DNA from 3 places in the Cupriavidus malaysiensis genome. Region 1 is predicted to be linked to each of the others. Evidence: predicted binding sites of a transcription regulator. Region 1 holds the regulator's gene; each other region holds the start of a gene.
The links. Region 1 encodes FliA, which starts transcription of late flagellar genes. Its sites were predicted from a motif close to CTAAAGTTTNNNNNNNNNNNGCCGNTA; they were not measured.
Positions count from the first base shown of each region.

Region 2: a site for FliA is predicted at 3,559-3,585, ahead of BKK80_RS31795 (flagellin N-terminal helical domain-containing protein). Genes of this name have one in related genera too.
Region 3: a site for FliA is predicted at 4,115-4,141, ahead of fliD (flagellar filament capping protein FliD). Genes of this name have one in related genera too.

Region 1 is NZ_CP017755.1:869,311-875,038, forward strand. Features, by position in the region: gene flhF (flagellar biosynthesis protein FlhF) at 1-2,195, shown strand, start outside; gene BKK80_RS23625 (MinD/ParA family ATP-binding protein) at 2,200-3,033, shown strand; gene BKK80_RS23630 (RNA polymerase sigma factor FliA) at 3,154-3,870, shown strand; gene BKK80_RS23635 (flagellar protein FlhE) at 3,870-4,331, shown strand; gene BKK80_RS23640 (flagella synthesis protein FlgN) at 4,575-5,033, opposite strand; gene flgM (flagellar biosynthesis anti-sigma factor FlgM) at 5,103-5,399, opposite strand; gene flgA (flagellar basal body P-ring formation chaperone FlgA) at 5,552-5,728, opposite strand, start outside.
Region 2 is NZ_CP017755.1:2,798,763-2,804,490, reverse strand. Features, by position in the region: gene fliS (flagellar export chaperone FliS) at 1-57, opposite strand, end outside; gene fliD (flagellar filament capping protein FliD) at 82-1,599, opposite strand; gene BKK80_RS31795 (flagellin N-terminal helical domain-containing protein) at 1,724-3,460, opposite strand; gene BKK80_RS31790 (RNA chaperone Hfq) at 3,643-3,972, opposite strand; gene BKK80_RS37855 (methyl-accepting chemotaxis protein) at 4,893-5,728, shown strand, end outside.
Region 3 is NZ_CP017755.1:1,149,283-1,155,010, forward strand. Features, by position in the region: gene BKK80_RS24740 (tripartite tricarboxylate transporter substrate binding protein) at 1-616, opposite strand, end outside; gene gdhA (NADP-specific glutamate dehydrogenase) at 906-2,285, shown strand; gene fliD (flagellar filament capping protein FliD) at 2,385-3,851, opposite strand; gene BKK80_RS24755 (lysozyme inhibitor LprI family protein) at 4,235-4,588, opposite strand; gene BKK80_RS24760 (haloacid dehalogenase type II) at 4,757-5,485, shown strand; gene BKK80_RS24765 (L-serine ammonia-lyase) at 5,520-5,728, opposite strand, start outside.

The sequences.
Region 1 (5,728 bases):
AGCTCTATGTGCCGCCCGCACCGGCGCGCGACGACGAGGCCGAGATGGGCGAGCTGCGCGGCGAGCTCAAGTCGATGCGCGCGCTGATCGAGCGCCAGTTCGCCGGCATGGGCAACGTGCCGGTGGCGACGGGCGACCCGCTGCGCGAGTCGCTCTTCACCTGGCTGGCCGGCGCGGGCTTCTCGGGGCAGCTCGCGCGCACGCTGCTGGCGCACCTGCCGGTCGGTCACGACCGCCAGTCGGCGATGGCCTGGATCCGCCAGGAGCTGGCGCGCAAGGTGCAGGTGCTGGCCGATGAGGAGGCACTCTTCGCCCAGGGCGGCGTGCTCGCGCTGATCGGGCCGACCGGCGTCGGCAAGACCACCACCACCGCCAAGCTCGCCGCGCGCTTCGTGCTCAAGCACGGTCCGGAGCGGCTGGCGCTGCTGACCACCGACAGCTTCCGTATCGGCGCGCACGAGCAGCTGCGCATCTATGGCGACATCCTCGGCGTGCCCGTGCACGCGGTGAAGGATGCGGCCGACCTGCGCTTTGCGCTGAACGCGCTGGCCGACAAGCACCTGGTCATCGTCGACACGGTCGGCATGAGCCAGCGTGACCGCAACCTGTCCGAACAGATCGCCATGCTGGCCGGCGTGCAGGCACCGGTGCAGCGCGTGCTGCTGCTCAATGGCGCCAGCCACGGCGATACGCTCAACGAGGTGGTGCACGCCTACCGGCAGGACGCCGGTCTCGGCGGTGAGCCCGGCTGCGGCCTGGACGGCTGCATCATCACCAAGCTGGACGAAGCCACGCACCTGGGATCGGTGCTCGACGTCGTCATCCGCCACCGCCTGCCGGTGTTCTACGCCTCCACCGGCCAGCGCGTGCCTGAGCACCTGGAGCTGGCGCAGGCGCCGGCCCTGGTCGAGCGCGCCTTCCTGACGCCCCGCCGCGGCTCGGTCTTCGCCGATGCGGACGTGGCCCGCCGCCAGGCCGGTGCCCTCGAGGATGCCGAGGCGCAGCGCGGTCCCGCCGCCGAGGACATGCTGCGCTCGCTGAGCGACAGTGCCGATGCGGTCGGTGCCTGCGTGGCCGAGCTCGATGCCGGTACGCAGGGTTTTCCGCTGCTGCGCGCGCTGTGGCAGCAGCGCGACGACGACGCCGCATCGCTGCGCAGCGTCGCGCAGCAGGTGCGCGAAGCTGCCTGCCGCGACCTCGGTCGCGGCTGCGATCGCCATGTGCTGGCGCTGTCCGCCACCGCCCAGTTCGCGGCTGGCGGGCGCCGGGCCCCGCACCATGTTCAGACGACCCTGTGGCTGTCGGATCGCGACGGCTTCCCGCTGGCCGCCGCCGTGAGCGGTGCACGCAACGGCAGCGGCGAAACCGAGGCCGCCACGCTGCGCGCCGCGCTGGCGGCCACGCGTACGGTCGTCAACATGGTCGATGCGCTGCCGGCTCCGGCCGTGCTGGCGCGCTGGCAGCAAGGCGGCGAACGCTGGCTGGCGCGGGCCCGCAAGGGCGCGCGCATGCTCAGCGGAGGCACGGCCTGGAAGGTCGAGGCCCTGGCCGAAACGCTGACCTTCCATGCCGTGGGCGAACTCCATGAGCAGGGCTGCGATGCCGTGCAATGGCTGGCCCAGGTGCCGGTGCGGGTGCCCGACGGTCCGCTGCAGCGCCGTGCCGGCCGCGGCAATGCCGACGGCGGCACCGATGCCTGCCTGCTGGTTTCCCGCCTGGTGGAGCGCGACAGCGGCCGCCTGCTGGACACCAGCTATCTGCTGTGCGACCCCGCCCTGGCCGATGAATCCGCGCGGCTGGCGCAGTGGGCGCGCTGGGCACTGGCCGCCGAGGCACGCTTCCGCACGCTGCGCCACGCGCTCGACCATCTTGCCCGCGGCGCCGTGCCGGCCGCGGACGAGGCGCAATGCCGCGCCGCGCTGATGGCGCTGCAGGCCGGCCTGACCGCCCTGCGTCTCGAATGCGAGCCGGGCGCCGTGGCGGCCGGCTTCCTCTCGCGCCTGGCCGGCCGCGCCGCGGGCAAGGCCGCGCAAGCGGCGCCGGGCCAGGCGCTGGTCGAAGGCCTGGCGCGCCTGCTGGCGCTGCTGGACGTGCTGGAGGGCTATCCCGTGCGCGCAAACCGTGCCGCTGCGGCGGACCCGGTCCGTGCGGATACGTCCGCTGCCGAGCAACAACTGGAATCCGTAGGAGAGTAGGTCTGTGCACACTCTGGCAACCGATCAGGCCGAGGGGCTGCGGCGCCTGCTGGCGCCGCGCGCCACACGGCACATCGCCGTGGTAGCCAGCGAGCCGGGGGCCGGCGCCACGACGGTCGCGCTCGGACTGGCCAGCGCGCTGGCCATGCAGGGCGAGCGCGTCCTGCTGGTCGACGAGGATGCCCCGGGCGCGCGCGCCGCGCACCTGGCCGGAGCCGCGCCGCGCGGCACGCTGGCCCAGGTGCTGGCCGCACAGGCGACGCTCGACCAGGCGCTCGGTGCCGCCGGGCCCAGCGGTGTCGCCGTGCTGCCCGCGGGCGCTGCCGGCCCGGCCGGCGGTGGCCTGCCGGGCACCTTCGGCGCCTTCCGCACCGTGCTGGCCGATGCCCGCGCCGACGGCCAGGGGACGCTGTCGGCGCTGGCCGGCGCCGCGCACAACCTGCTGGTGGTGATGCGCCCCGAGGCGGCCTCGATCACCGCGGCCTACGCGCGCATCAAGCAACTGCATCACCGCTACGCCATCCGCCATTTCCAGCTCGTCGTCAATGCGGCGGCGGGCGAGGGCATCGCCGGCGCGGTGGCCGGCAACCTGGCCCGCACCGCCAGCCAGTATCTCGGCATCGAGGCCTCGTGGGCCGGCTATCTGCCGCTCGATCCGCTGGTCAGGCAGAGCGAGCAGCTGGGTCGCGGCGTGGTCGATGCCTACCCCGCCGCACCGGCGACGATGGCCTTGCGCCGCATCGCCAGCAGCATCGGCGCGTGGCCCATGCGCGCCGCGTCCACCACCTTCCCCGGCGTCGCCTCGGCGACGCCTCCGACCAGCCCACGCATTCATTGACGCCGATGCCGCACGTATCGTTCCCCCAGGCCATCGACCGGGCCCAAGCCATCGGGCCCCGGTCCCTGCACGGTACGCGCGCGGCCGGCGCTGCGCTCTAGAAGCCACGAGAGTCCCACCATGTACACCGTTCAGGGAAAGCTCGAACAGACGGATCTGGTCAAGGCACACGCATCGCTGGTGCGCCGCATCGCCTTGCAACTGGCGGCCAAGCTGCCGGCCAGCGTGCAGCTCGACGACCTGATCCAGGCCGGCATGATCGGCCTGCTGGACGCGGCCAAGCGCTACGAAGACACGCACGGCGCGCGCTTCGAGACCTATGCCAGCCAGCGCATCCGCGGCGCCATGCTCGACGAGGTGCGCGCCAACGACTGGCAGTCGCGCAGCCTGCGCCAGTTCACCCGCCGCATCGAGCGGGCCATACGCAGCCTGGAGCAGAAGCTTGGCCGCACGCCCCTCGATTCCGAAGTGGCCGAGCATCTCGAGATGCCGTTGCCGGAGTACCAGCTGCTGCTCAACGAAGTGCACGGCTGCCAGCTTCTGCATTACGAGGACTTCGAGCGCTCCGGCGAAGAGGATTTCCTCGAGCGCCACCTCGGCGTCAACGAAGACAGCGACCCGCTGATGGTGCTGATGGAGAGCGGCATGCGCGAAGCGCTGATCCGCGCCATCGAGCGCCTGCCCGAGCGGGAGAAGCTGGTGCTGTCGCTGTGCTACGACCAGGAGCTGAACCTGCGCGAGATCGGCGCCGTGCTGGACGTGACCGAGTCGCGCGTCTGCCAGATCCGCGGCCAGGCCATCGCGCGCCTGCGTGGCCAGCTGCGGGGACTGCTCTGATGCGAGGGCCCGGCCGCGCCGCGCCGCGCGTGCAGGCATGCGTTGCGACGGGCGTCGCCGCACTCGGCCTGGCGACCGCCGTCCCGCCGGTCCGGGCGGACGAAGGAGGTCCCGGTCATGCCTGGCAGAGCGTGGTGCAGGGGCCGATGCTGTCCGTGCGCGGGATGCGCATACTGTCGCCTGCGCTGCGGCCCGGCGCCATGCCGGCGCTGGCGACCGGCAAGGTGACATCCGTGCGCTGGCAGTACACCTTCAGCGGCGTGCCGCCGCATGATCTCCAGGTCTACCTGTGCAATGGCAGCCGATGCGTGCTGTTGCCGGCGGCGCAAGGCCACACCGAGGCATTCCGCGGCGATGCCGCCGCACAGGATTTCACCTTTGCTTTCCTGGCCCCCGGGCGTGGCGCGCTGGCGCCCGTGCTGCAGGGGCGCGCCAACCAGGTCATCGTCGACTATCGCTGATCGTCGAGAGCGGTCCGCCGCCGCTGCGGCCGGCGGCGATGTTCCGCCGCCGCTGCGGCGACACCCGCGACGCCGTCCTCGGCCGATCCGGCTCGGTTCAGCGCAGTTCAGTTCAAGGAAGAGGATGGCGGCGCCGGACGGCGCGGTAGCGAGGGGCGATCGCGCGACCATCGTCGCGCGGCCATGTCACCAGCCGGAGCGGGGCGCTGCGAGCGCGCGTCAGTCCCAGCCGCCGCAGTGGCCTCAGCCGCGCGCCAGGCTCAGGCCGGATGCCGCGTTCTGGGTGCGGCCGTCGCGGCCGTAGAGGCCGGCATCGATGCCGCGCTGGCGCAGTACCTGGATGGCCGCGCGCGTGTGTTCGAGATGGGCGGCGATGACCGCCGAATTCAGCGTGCTTGCCTGGTGCGCGCCGAGCGCGGCCAGGCGCAGGGTGCGCCAGGCCTGATGCACGGCGGGGTCGATGCGCAGGCCGACCAGCATGCCGTTCGGGCCGGCGCGCAAGCCGGCGGCGGCCATCTGCGCTTCGCGCGCGGCGCCCAGCTCGGCCAGCGCGGAGGCCAGCGCCGTCTTGCGGTCCAGCACCGCGCCGAGCGCCTGCGCGTCGCCGCTCTTCATCACTTCGCGTTCGTCGGCCAGGGCCTCGGCGAATGCCTTCACGGCTTCGGTTTCGCGATGCAGGATCTGGATCAGGGGCAGGCTCATGGTTTCTCCACGCGCGGCGCTCTATGCCGTTCGCTCTCGGCTCGCTGCTGGGTTCCTGCCGCGGACCGTTTACTGGCCCTGGTTCAGCTCGCGCAGCGTGGCGAGCAGACCGTCGGCAATCTTGCTCGGATCGATCTTGATCCGGCCTTCGACGATGGCCTGGCGGATTTCCTCCACGCGGGCCGTGTCGATGTCGTTGTCGCTATCCTGGCTCAGGCTGGCGCCGATCTGGCGGACCTGGGCGCTCAGGGGGCTGGTCTGCACCTCGGCTGCCGTGGCCGGGGCGGGAGCGGGGGCCGTGGTGGCGCGCGCCGTGCCTTCGGCGGGGGCGCCGGTCCTGGACGAAGTGGACTGATTGATCTTCACGACTGTTCCTTGCTGGGTTCCACATGCATATCGGACGCCCGGCCGCAAACTTTAGGGCCGCCTTGCCGCATGGGCATCGCAAGCCCGCATTGTCGCACGCCATCCCGCCGCTGCGCCGCGTACCCGGCCGCCGGCCGGTCGCTTTGCCGCGCCTATTGCTGCAGTACCACGGTATCGCCGCTGCGCACCAGCCCGGTGACCACCTGGCCGTTCTTCAGCCGCACCTGCACCGAGCCGCCCGTCGGCGCATCATTCATCACTTTTCCTTCGCTGCTGATCTGGAAGGCCTCGCCTTCGATGGTCACCGACACGGTCTGGCCGTTGCGTAC
Region 2 (5,728 bases), 1.5 Mb from region 1:
GGCCCCGGTCTGCACGCCGATCTTGGCGTAGGTATTGGCGGCATTGCGTGCATACATGATTCTTGGCTCCGGCTCCGGCGATCAACCCGAGGTGCTGCTGCTCTTGGTCATCGCGTTGAACTGCTGCGTGAGATAGCTGCTGGTATTTTGCATTTGCGACATCAGCACGTCCAGGTGGCTGAACTCCGTCTGGTAGTTCTGGATCTGCGCGTTGATGGTGCCCTGCAAGGCCGTGTACTGGGAGCTGAGGCTCGTCAGCGTCTGGTTGATGCCGTTGGTCGCAGCGGTGAGGGCGCCGTTGGTGCCGGTCATGCTGGTGACCAGCGAATTGATCTGGTTGCCGTAGCCGCTGACACCGTTGGTGTTGGCGAACAGCGCGGCCACGCCGTTCGGGTTGCTGGACAGCGCGCTGTCCAGCGTGGTGGAGTCGAAAGACAGCGTGCCGTCCTTCTGGAAGGTGACGCCGGCCTGGGCCAGCGTCTTGATCGCGTTTGCGCCGCTGCCGCTGCCGCTCTGCGCGGCGTTGAGCACCGAGCGCAGTTGCTGCTGCAGCACCTGCAGCGTGGAGTCGCCGGTCAGCGGCTGGGCCGTCTTGGTGCTGGCGTCATAGGCCGACAGGCTGGTGATGGTGCTCTGCAGGTTGTTGTAGGCGGTGACGAAGGACTGCACGCCGGTTTCGATCGTCTTGGTGTCCTGCTTCACCGCCACGGTCGACGCGCCGGTCTGCGACAGCGACAAGGTCACGCCCTGGATGGCATCGGTGACGCTGTTGCTGGCGCTCTGGATCGCGATGTTGTTGACCGTCATCTTCGCGTTCTGCCCGGCCACCACCTGCTGCATGTTCTGCGCGCTGCCCCCGGTGGGGTCATAGCCGAGCAGGGACGACAGCGAGGCGCCGCTGCCGGACTCGTTGCTCGTCGTGATCTGCATGCTGCTGTTGGCGCCGGTCGCGTTCGAAGTCAGCACCAGGCGGTAGGGCGTGCCCGAGCCGTCGTTGATGATGCTGGCGGTGACGCCGGCGTTGGCCTTGTTGATGGCACCGGCGATGCCCTGCAGCGTGTTGTTGCTGCTGTCGATCGTGATGTCGACGCCGCTCGATCCCGATTTGGCGGCGAAGGTCGTGCCATTGCCGTAGACGCCGTTGCTGAGCGTGTTGTTCGGATCGGAGATGGTGCCCAGGTTGATGTGGATGGTGCCGGTCATGGTGCTGGCCGTCTGGCTGGCCTGGCCGGTACTGACCAGCGACTGGGATTGCGCGAGCTGCGTCACGTTGACCGCATAGCTGCCTGCCACCGCGCTCGTGCTGGAGGTCGCGCCCACCGTGCCGGCATTGCTGGAGGTGGCAGTGGTGGAATTGAAGAAGCTCGGCTTGGAGAGCTGCTGCGCCGTGGTCTGGAAGGCGGTCAGCATGCTCTGCAGCTGGCCATAGGCGGACAGCTTGGTCTGGTAGGCCGTCTCCTGGTTCTTGATCTGCGTCAGCGGCGTCTGCGCGGCCGTGGTCAGCTGGGTCAGCAGGGTGCTCAGGTCCAGGCCGGAGCCGACCCCGAGTGACGTGATCAGGGGGCTGGAGCTGCTGGAGGTCGAGGAGGTGGTCGTCATGGGGTGTTCCTGGCTTGGCCGAACCCATCAGGAAAGGAAGGACTTTCGCAGGGCCGGAGCCCTGCGGAAATGCTCCCGCGCGGGGCCGGACTGGCGTCCGGCCCCGCGCTGGCGGGGCTTCAGCTTACTGCAGCAGCTTCAGCACGCTTTGCGACGACTGGTTCGCCTGGGCCAGCACCGAGGTACCGGCTTGTTGCAGGATGTTGGAACGGGTCATCGCCGACACTTCCGTCGCGTAGTTGGCATCCTGGATGTTCGAACGGGCCGAGCTCATGTTGGTGATGCTGGTACCCAGGTTCGTCAGGGCCGAGGACAGGCGGTTCTGCACCGCGCCCAGGCTCGAAGCCAGCTTGTCGACGGCGGCCAGGGCCTTGTCGATGGCGGTCAGCGGGTCGGCCGTCGAAGCGCCGGTGGACGACTGAGCGGCGGTGGTGAAGGCGTTGGTCGAAGCATCCACGTAGGCGGTCTGGCCGACCTTGGCGTTGATGTTCGGATCGTTTGCCGCAACCGTGCTGGCGTTGTTGGCAGCGACGCTCACCTTGCCCGTGGTCGAGTCGACCAGGTAGTTGGTGGTGTAGCTGGCGGTGTTGGTCAGGCCGCCGTTAGCGTCGATGTACTGGGAGGTCGCGCCGTTGGCGCCGTCGGTCTTGCCGCTGGCGCCGTCGATCTTGACCGTGGTGCTCAGGCCGCTGGTCTTGCCCAGGGTGACCGTGGTGGCATTGCCCGAGCCGCCGGCCAGGATGGCCGCTTGCACGTCGCTGCTCGTCGCGGTGGCGGTGTTGTTCAGGCCGTTGGCGCCATCCGAGCTGTAGGTGGTGCCGTTGATCGAGATGGTTGCCTTACCGGCAGCGGCGCCCGACGCGGCGGTGAAGGTCGATGCCAGCGTGGCCTGGGCGTACGAACCGGTCGTGTTGTTGGTGGTCAGGTTGCCCGAGCCGTCGTCGTACAGCGTGGTGGTGCCGTCGGCGGCGGTCAGCTTGCCCGAGCTGTCGACCTTGAACTGCACGGTCGCGCCGGTCTGGTTGGTGTACGTGCCGGTGGCCTGGCCGAAGGCCGGCTTCTGCGAGTTGGCCAGCGCGGCAACGTTACCCGAGGTGGTGTTGACCGTGTAGCTGAAGTTGCCGGCGCTTGCGTTGTAGGTGTAGGTGTTGCCGCCTGCCACTGCAACGGTGTCGCCATCCTTCAGGTTCGACAGCACTTGTGCCGAGGTCGCGAACACGTTCTTGGTGGTGACCTGGTACAGGTTCTTGTTGTTGGCGTCCTGAACGGCGGTGCCGGCGGCGACGGCGTTCTGCAGGTCGGTCTGGCTGGCGGCGGCGTTCTGCTGGCCGGCCACGCTGAAGCCCGTCAGGTTCAGGGTCTTGGTGCTGGTTTCCTGCAGGCCGATCGAGATGGTCTGGCCGTCGTTGGCACCGACCTGGATGCTGACTGCGCTGGCCTTGGACGACAGCACGGCGATGCCGTTGAACTGGGTCTGTTGCGAGGTGCGGTCGATTTCTTGCAGGCGCTGGGTGATTTCGTCCTGGATCGATTGCAGGTCCGAAGCCGAGTTCGTGCCGTTCTGCGCTTGCACCGTCAGTTGGCGGATACGTTGCAGGTTGTCGGTGATCGAGCTCAGGGCGCCACCGGTGGTCTGGGCCAGCGAGATGCCGTCGTTGGCGTTCTGCTGCGCTTGCGTCATGCCGTTGATGTTCGACGTCATGCGGTCGGCGATGGCCATGCCGGCGGCGTCATCGCTGGCGCTGTTGATGCGCAGGCCCGACGACAGGCGCTGGATCGCAGTGCTCAGGTTCGACTGCGACGCGTTCAGGTTGTTCTGAGTCATCAGAGACAACACGTTGGTATTGATGACCATTGACATGGTGGGCTCCTATTTCCAGTGATATATGCACATTCCGGCGGGTGCCGTAACGTTGGCCACCTGCGTTGCAGGATCAGTGGTGCCTCCGTTGCAAGGGTTATCGACAGGGCGGGAAGAAGATTTAGAGTGATCTTCGCGTCGAATCTGCAAGCGGGGCATTCCGGAGCCCGGCGGGCAGGGAACTAGCCCCGCCGGCGGCCGCGTGGAATGAAGAGATCGACGAACTCGGGCGAGTTGATGGCCTCGTCCCGGTGGGCATCGAAGGGAGAGTTGGCGGCGGCGGCCGGCATCACCCAGGAAATGGCGTGCTTGTATACCACCTGCGGCTGCTGGTCTTGTACATGCTTGCCCAGCAGTAGCACGTAGTCGTCCATGCGCAGCACCAGGCCCTGCAGGCGGACGCCGTTGGAGAGATGGACGACGACCGGCGAGTGCGTACCGTAGTGCGCGGTGTAATGGAGCGACTGCAGTTTTCGCTTGCTGCGGGTTGGCCTGGTTACCTTCTTGTGCACGGCTTCTCCGGAAGAGCCCGAACGGGTCCTGGCGGCTGACTACGCTTCGGGGATCGGTTCCAGGCTTCGCTGCGGGCGAGAGCAGGGCGGAAACCGCGGCAACCCGATGGCGGCGAGGGATGAAACATTCGCTCTCGGTGCCGGCGCAAGGGCCGCAGGGGCTGACCGTCTCGGCGCGCATCGGGCAGGGTCCGTTGCGGGACGCTGGGCTGCCCTGCGGCTGGGGCCGAGAGGTGTCGCCAGGAGAGAAGGGGAACACTTCAGCCGGCGAGAGTAACAAAGTTTTTCGGAGATTGACTCAGTCCTCACTCTCGTCATTTAGAGGTTTACCTCTAAAACGCAGCGTGAGAACCGTGAAATGTTATCTGCTGGTATCTTCCGGTGCCGGGCTGCCGGTTCGGGCGCATGACTCCCGGACCACGTCGCTGCAAGGCTTGGCGGCCGGGAGGGGGCGTCTTCTTTGCGCTGGCAAGAGGTGCGCGTCATCCTTCCGTTCACAAAAAAGTGGCAGAAGCTACACCTGCGCCATCCGGGGTTTCCCTGATGGAAGCAGGATTTACACCTCATGTAAGCGCGTTTATATTCACAGCAGAGCCGTTCGGCTCTTGGCAGTCCTCGAAAGCCTACGAGCACCCCGCGCGTGGGCTTCTTTTTTTGGCCCGCTGCATGGATACATCGCGGCCGGAGCCGCGATGTCCTGCTTCCGGCGTTGTCCGGGGTACCTCATCTGTATTAGACGCGCCGCGCTGTCCTGCCCATTGGCGGAACAGGCGGCGCTTTCCCCCTCTATTCGTTTTTCCGCTCAAGGTGGCGCATGGCGCGGCCGTTAGCGCCGCTTGCGTCAGCGTCTGCCTTGCGGGGCCATGCCGGCGCGTGTGCGTTCATAACGTAGAGACCGAGGATTGAGGAGGATTGAGCAGATGCGTTTGCGCAATGTCGGCATCGGCTTCCGCTTGTCGGGGGCTTTCGCGCTGGTGGCGGTACTGCTGGTGGCGGTCGCGCTGGTCGGGGCGTTTTCCCTGCATGCGCTGAATGTGTCCATGCACCAGACTGTCGAGCAGCGCTTGTTCAAGGTGCTGGACCTGGACCGGGTCAAGGAGTCGGCGCTGACCATCGGGGTGATGGTGCGCGATGCCACGCTGAGCGAGGATCCCACGGCGGTGGAGCGCAATGGTAATCAGATCGATGTCCTGCGCCAGCAGATGTCCGCCACGCTGGACGAGCTCGATCGCGTGCTCAATGCCAGCGGCAGGCCGGAGGTGCAGGAACGCATGCGTGCCTTGAAGTCGGCGCGTGACACTTACAACGGCCAGCTCGACATGGTGCTGAGGCAGTTGCGCTCCGGCGAGTTCGCCGGGGCGCGGGCATCGCTGGTGGCGACGCTGCCGGCTGCCCAGGCACCCTACTTCGAGCAGCTCAACGGACTCGCCGCGACCGGCCGCGAACTGGCCGTGAGCGCCTTGCGGGATGCCGATACCAGCTATGCGACCGCGCGCAACCTGCTGGCCGGCCTGACGCTGGTGGCGGTGCTGCTGGCGGTGGTGGCCGGGGTCGCCATCACGCGTTCCATCACCGCGGCCGCGCGCGAGGCGCTGGCGGCCGCCGAGGCGCTGGCCCAGGGGCGGCTGAACCATTCCGTCACCCGGCACGGGCGCGACGAACTGGGCCGCATGCTGGAGGCGCTGAATCGTGCCTTCGGCCAATTGTCGGCGCTGGCGCGCGGAGTGCAGGGCGCCTCGGCCTCGATCGGTGCCGC
Region 3 (5,728 bases), 280 kb from region 1:
TGGCGAGCGCGCGCAGCTTGCCCGTCTTCACCAGCTGCAGCGCCGAAGGCATGTTGTCGAACATCATCGGCACATGGCCTGCCATGGTGTCGTTCAGGCCGGGCGCGCTGCCCTTGTAGGGCACGTGCGTCAACGCCACGCCCGCCATCGACGCGAACAGTTCGCCGGCCAGGTGGAGCGAGGTGCCGGCCCCCGGCGTGGCGAACCCCAGCGGCGCGGGCTGGCGCTTCGCATAGGCCAGCAGGTCCTTGACCGAATGCACTGGCAGCGCCGGGTTGACCACCAGCAGGTTGGGCACGGCCATCAGCATGGTGACCGGGGCGAGGTCCCTGACCGGGTCGTAGGGCAGGTCGCGGTACAGCGACGGGTTGATCGCGAGCGGGCCGATATTGCCCATCACCAGCGTATAGCCGTCGGCCGGCTGCTTGGCTGCGAAGTCGGTGTCGGTGTCGGTGCCGCTGCCGGCCGGCGGCTCGCGCCGGCTGTCGCTCGGCATCTCCACCGCGACGGCAGAGGCGCCGCCGGAGCGCATCGTGGCCGAGATCGTGCCGGCGCTGCAGCGGGCGGCGGCCGACGTCAGCCGCATGATCGGCCTGGCGCCGGTCTGAGTGTGCATCGGCGCGTCGGCGCGTCGGCGTGCCGGCCTTGGAGGGCCGAGCGGCGCCACCGGCGGCTATCGCCCATTCTCCCGCGCGGATCCGCTGTTTCGCTCCTTCCTTCTATTTCGCTCCGCACCGAAGTAGTGCTAATCTTCGCCCTTGCCTCAGACATTCATCCACGATCTTGAATGTCTGGACATTGGCTGGCCGGGACACGACCCCGCGCGGCCTGCCGCAGGTGTGCCGGGTTGCCTTCCCGGGGCGCGTTGCGGTGTCAACAGTGGCACGCCGTCCGCACAGGCGTCGATGGCGCGCCTCCTGCCAAGCACAAGCGAGACATCCGTGGCTTCACTCACCCTTGACACCTTCCTGGCCGGCGTCGCCCGGCGCGACCCCCATCAGCCCGAATTCCTGCAGGCCGTGAAAGAGGTGATGCTCACCCTCTGGCCCTTCGTGCAGCGTCATCCCCGTTATGCCGAGCTGGCCCTGCTGGAGCGCCTGGTCGAGCCGGAGCGGGTGATCCAGTTCCGCGTGGCCTGGACCGACGACCAGGGCCGCGTGCAGGTCAACCGCGGCTTCCGCGTCCAGCACAGTTCGGCCATCGGCCCCTACAAGGGCGGCATGCGCTTCCATCCCACCGTCAACCTGTCGGTGCTGAAGTTCCTCGGCTTCGAGCAGACCTTCAAGAACGCGCTCACCACGCTGCCCATGGGCGGCGGCAAGGGCGGCTCGGACTTCGATCCCAAGGGCAAGTCCGACGGCGAGGTGATGCGCTTCTGCCAGGCGCTGATGAGCGAGCTGCACCGCCACCTGGGCGCCGATACCGATATCCCCGCAGGCGATATCGGCGTGGGCGGCCGCGAGGTCGGCTTCATGGCCGGCATGATGAAGAAACTGTCCAACCAGTCCGCCTGCGTCTTCACCGGCAAGGGCCTGGCGTTCGGCGGCAGCCTGATGCGTCCCGAGGCCACCGGCTACGGCACGGTCTACTTCGCGCAGGAGATGCTGCACCGGCGCGGCCGCGATTTCGACGGCCTGCGCGTGCTGATCTCCGGCTCCGGCAACGTGGCGCAGTACGCCGCGCAGAAGGCGATGGAGCTGGGTGCGAAGGTACTGACCGTGTCGGATTCCGGCGGCGTGCTGCACTATCCCGAGGGCATGCGTGCCGGCCAGCTCGAGGAGCTGATGGCCTTCAAGAACGAAGAGCGCGGCCGCCTGAGCGACTTCGCCGCGCGCCACGGACTGCGCTTCGAGGCGGAGCGCACGCCCTGGCACGTGCCGGCCGACGTGGCGCTGCCGTGCGCGACGCAGAACGAGTTGAACGGCGCCGACGCCGAGCGCCTGCTGGCCAACGGCGTGTTCTGCGTGGCCGAGGGCGCGAACATGCCGTCCACGCTGGAGGCGGTCGACCGTTTCCTGGAGGCGCGCATCCTCTATGCACCGGGCAAGGCCAGCAACGCCGGCGGCGTGGCCACCTCCGGGCTGGAGATGTCGCAGAACGCGATGCGGCTGTCCTGGCACCATGCCGAGGTCGACGAGAAGCTGCACGCGATCATGAAGGATATCCACCAGAACTGCATCCACCACGGCCAGAAGGACGGCGGCTACATCAACTACGTCGAGGGCGCCAATATCGCCGGCTTCGTCAAGGTGGCCGACGCCATGCTGGCGCAAGGCGTGATCTGACGCCGGGCGGCGCGCGGCCGGCCCGCGCGCGCCAAGGTAAGAAGGGGCGCCCGCGGGCGCCCCTTCTTCGTTGCCGGCCGCGATCGACGGCCGTCCCGCTCAGTTCTTGTTGTTATTGGTGTTGTTGATGGCGTTGAACTGCTGCGTCAGGTAGCTGCTGGTCTGGTTCATCCGCTGCACCACCAGGTCCAGCTTGGCGAACTGCGCGCGATAGCGCTCCATGTTGGCATTGATGTTGTCCTGCGTCTTGGTGTAGTCCTTCTGCAGGTCCTTCAGCGACTTGTCCAGGCCGTCGGTGGCGAGCTTGAGCGCGCCCTTGTCGCCGTTGAGGTCGTCGATCGCCGTGCTGATCTGCTTGGCATAGCCATCGGCCTTGCCCTCGCCGACGAACAGGCGCGTGACGCCGCTGACATTGTCCTTGAGCGCCTTGCTCAGCTTGGTGTCGTCGATGGCGAGCGAGCCGTCCTTCTGGAACGAGAGGCCGATCTGTGCCAGGTTGCTGATGCCGCCCGCAGCGCTGCCCGCCGAGGCGTTGAGGATGTTGCGCAGCTTGGTCTGGATGCCGCGCAGCACGCCGTCGCCGGTCAGCACCGAACCCGTCTTGGTGGTGCTGTCGACGGCAGTCAGCTTGCCTGCCATGTTGTGCAGGTTGTTGAAGGCGCTGACGAAGGCCTGCACGGCCGACTTGACGTTGTCGAGGTCGCGCGTGACGCTCAGGCTGGTGGTACCCACCTTGTTGAGCGTCAGCGTCACGCCCTGCGCGGCGTCGGCGACGGTGTTGCTGGCGCTGGTGACCGCCATGCCGTTGATGGTCAGGTTGGCGTTGGTGCCGCGCACGGTTTCCCTGACCCCGCTGGGCTGGTTGGCCTGCTCCGGATCGTAGCCGAGCAGGCCCTGCAGTTCGGGCGAGCTGGCGCTGATGCGCATGGTCGTCGCCGCCCCCGTCTTGTCCGAGGTCAGCACGATGCGGTAGGGCGTGTTGCTGCCGTCGTTGGCGATGCTGGCGGTGACGCCGATGCCGGCCTTGTTGATGGCGTCGCGGATGCCCTGCAGCGTGTTGTTGCTGCTGTCGATGGTGACTTTCTTGGTGGCGTCCGCGGTGGCGCTGAAGGCGGGATTGACGTAGGTGCCGTAGGTCGGCGAAGCAGGGTCCTCGTCGTAGCCGCTGACCGAGCCGAAGTCGAACACCAGGGTGCCGGTGCCGATGGCCCGGGTCTGGCTGGCCTGGCCGGCGGCGACCAGCGACTGGGCCTGGGCCAGGCTCTTGACGTTCACGGTGTAGCTGCCCGGCGTCGCATTGGATGCGGTGGCCGCGCCCAGGATCTCCGTCGAGCCGACCGAGGCCTTGGTCACGCTGAAGGTGGCCGTGTCCGCCAGCTTCTTGGCGGACGCCTGGAAGGCGGCCAGCATGCTTTTGACGTTGCCGTAGGCCGATACCTTGGCCTGGTAGGCGGCCTGCTTGTTCTTCAACAGATCGAGCGGCTTGCTTTCCGCCGCGGACAGCTTGGTGAGCAGTGTGTTCAGGTCGAGACCCGACCCGACGCCCAGAGAGGTGATGGATGCCATCGGCGTTACCCTTCGAATTTTGAGTTCTTCACTGTGTAGCCGGCACGCCAGGACCGGACGCCGTGCGGCAATGGCGGCACGCCGGTGACTGGCACCGGCGGCCGGCTTGCGCGTTCATTGGCGGAGCCCGGCCTTCCCCCGTTGCGAGCGCCCGGACCGATCGCGGTGCCGGCTCCAGGCCGGCCGCCGCGCGGGCGCTTCCTTCCCGCCAGGCGGGGGAATGTATGACATGCGGAGAGACTTCATCTGTCTCCATCCTGCATTATCGGACGGGGCCTGGCGATCTTTAGCGGAGAAATGAGGGGGATTCCGGTGCCATGGCGGGCGACCGGGGCGATTCAGAAGGGGGCGGGGGACCGGCGGCGGTCCTGGTGGCGGGAGCCTCAGGGCGCGCGCCGGTCTGCGCGCAGCCGTGCCGCCCGCTGGTTCCATTGCGAGAACAGCGTGTCCAGGCAGGCCACCGTGGTACAGGCATCGCGCCGCGCGAGGAAGGCGTCGATCTCCGCCTGGCGGATCGCGCCGGCCTGCAGCAGGCGCTGCTGCTGGGCGCGGATGCGGCCATTGCCCATGGCCAATAGCGCGTGCTCGCAGATCAGCCGCGCGGCCGGCGTGCCGGGTGCCGCGCAGTCCGGCTCGGCGGCGCGCGCCGTGCCCGGGCTGGCGAGGGCCGCGAGGGTGGCGAGGGTGGCGAGGGTGGAGAGGCCCAGGGCGGCGCTCGGGCGGGTCAGAGGTGGCATCGGATCGGCATCGAAAATGTCCGGCGGCGTCGCGGCGAAGGTCCGGAGCGAGAGGATACACGTCCGGGCCGCGCCGGCGCGTTTCGCCGCGCACGGGTATGATCCGCGCAAGCCTGCGGGCATCGCGGCCCGCATCGGACCCTCTTCCACCACAACAGGAGAACAAGCATGGCAGGCGATCTCAGCCAGACGGTGCGCGCACTGGTGTTCGATGTGTTCGGCACGGTCGTCGACTGGCGGACCTGCGTGGCCCGCGAGGCCGCGCCCTTCCTCGCGCGGCACGGACTCGCGGTGGAGCCGGAGGCCTTCGCCGACGCCTGGCGGCGCGAATATGTGCCGGCGATGGCCGAGGTGCGCAGCGGCCGGCGCGGTTTCGTGCGGCTCGATGTGCTGCACCGGGAGAACCTGGTGCGTGCGCTGGCCGGCCTCGGCGCCGACGTGGCGCGCATCCCGGGCGCGGAGCTCGATGCGCTCAACCTGGCCTGGCACCGCCTCGATCCGTGGCCGGACAGCCGCGAGGGCCTGCAACGGCTCAAGCAGCGCTTCATCATCGCGCCGCTGTCGAACGGCAACATCCGCCTGATGGTGGACATCGCCAAACGCGCCGGCCTGCCCTGGGACGCCATCCTCGGCGCCGAGGTGGTGCGCGACTACAAGCCTTCGCCGGCGGTCTACCTGCAGACCGCGGAGATCCTGGGACTGGCGCCGGCCGAACTGTGCCTGGTCGCCGCGCACAACGGCGATCTCGCCGCGGCACGCGCCTGCGGCCTGTCCACGGCCTTCGTGGCGCGTCCGCGCGAGCATGGCCCGGCCCAGTCCACCGACCTGGCCGCCGAGCAGGACTGGGACGTGGTCGCGGCGGACTTCGGCGAGCTGGCGCAGCGCTTCGGTTGCTGAGCGCGCCGCGCCGGGAGCGCGCGGGCGCCCGCCGTCAGCACTCGACCACGTTGACGGCCAGGCCGCCGAGCGAGGTTTCCTTGTAGATGGCCTTCATGTCCTCGCCGGTCTGCTTCATGGTACGGATCACGGTGTCGAGCGAGACGTAGTGGCTGCCGTCGCCGCGCAGCGCCATGCGCGCCGCGTTGATGGCCTTGACCGCGCCCATGGCGTTGCGCTCGACGCAGGGGATCTGCACCATGC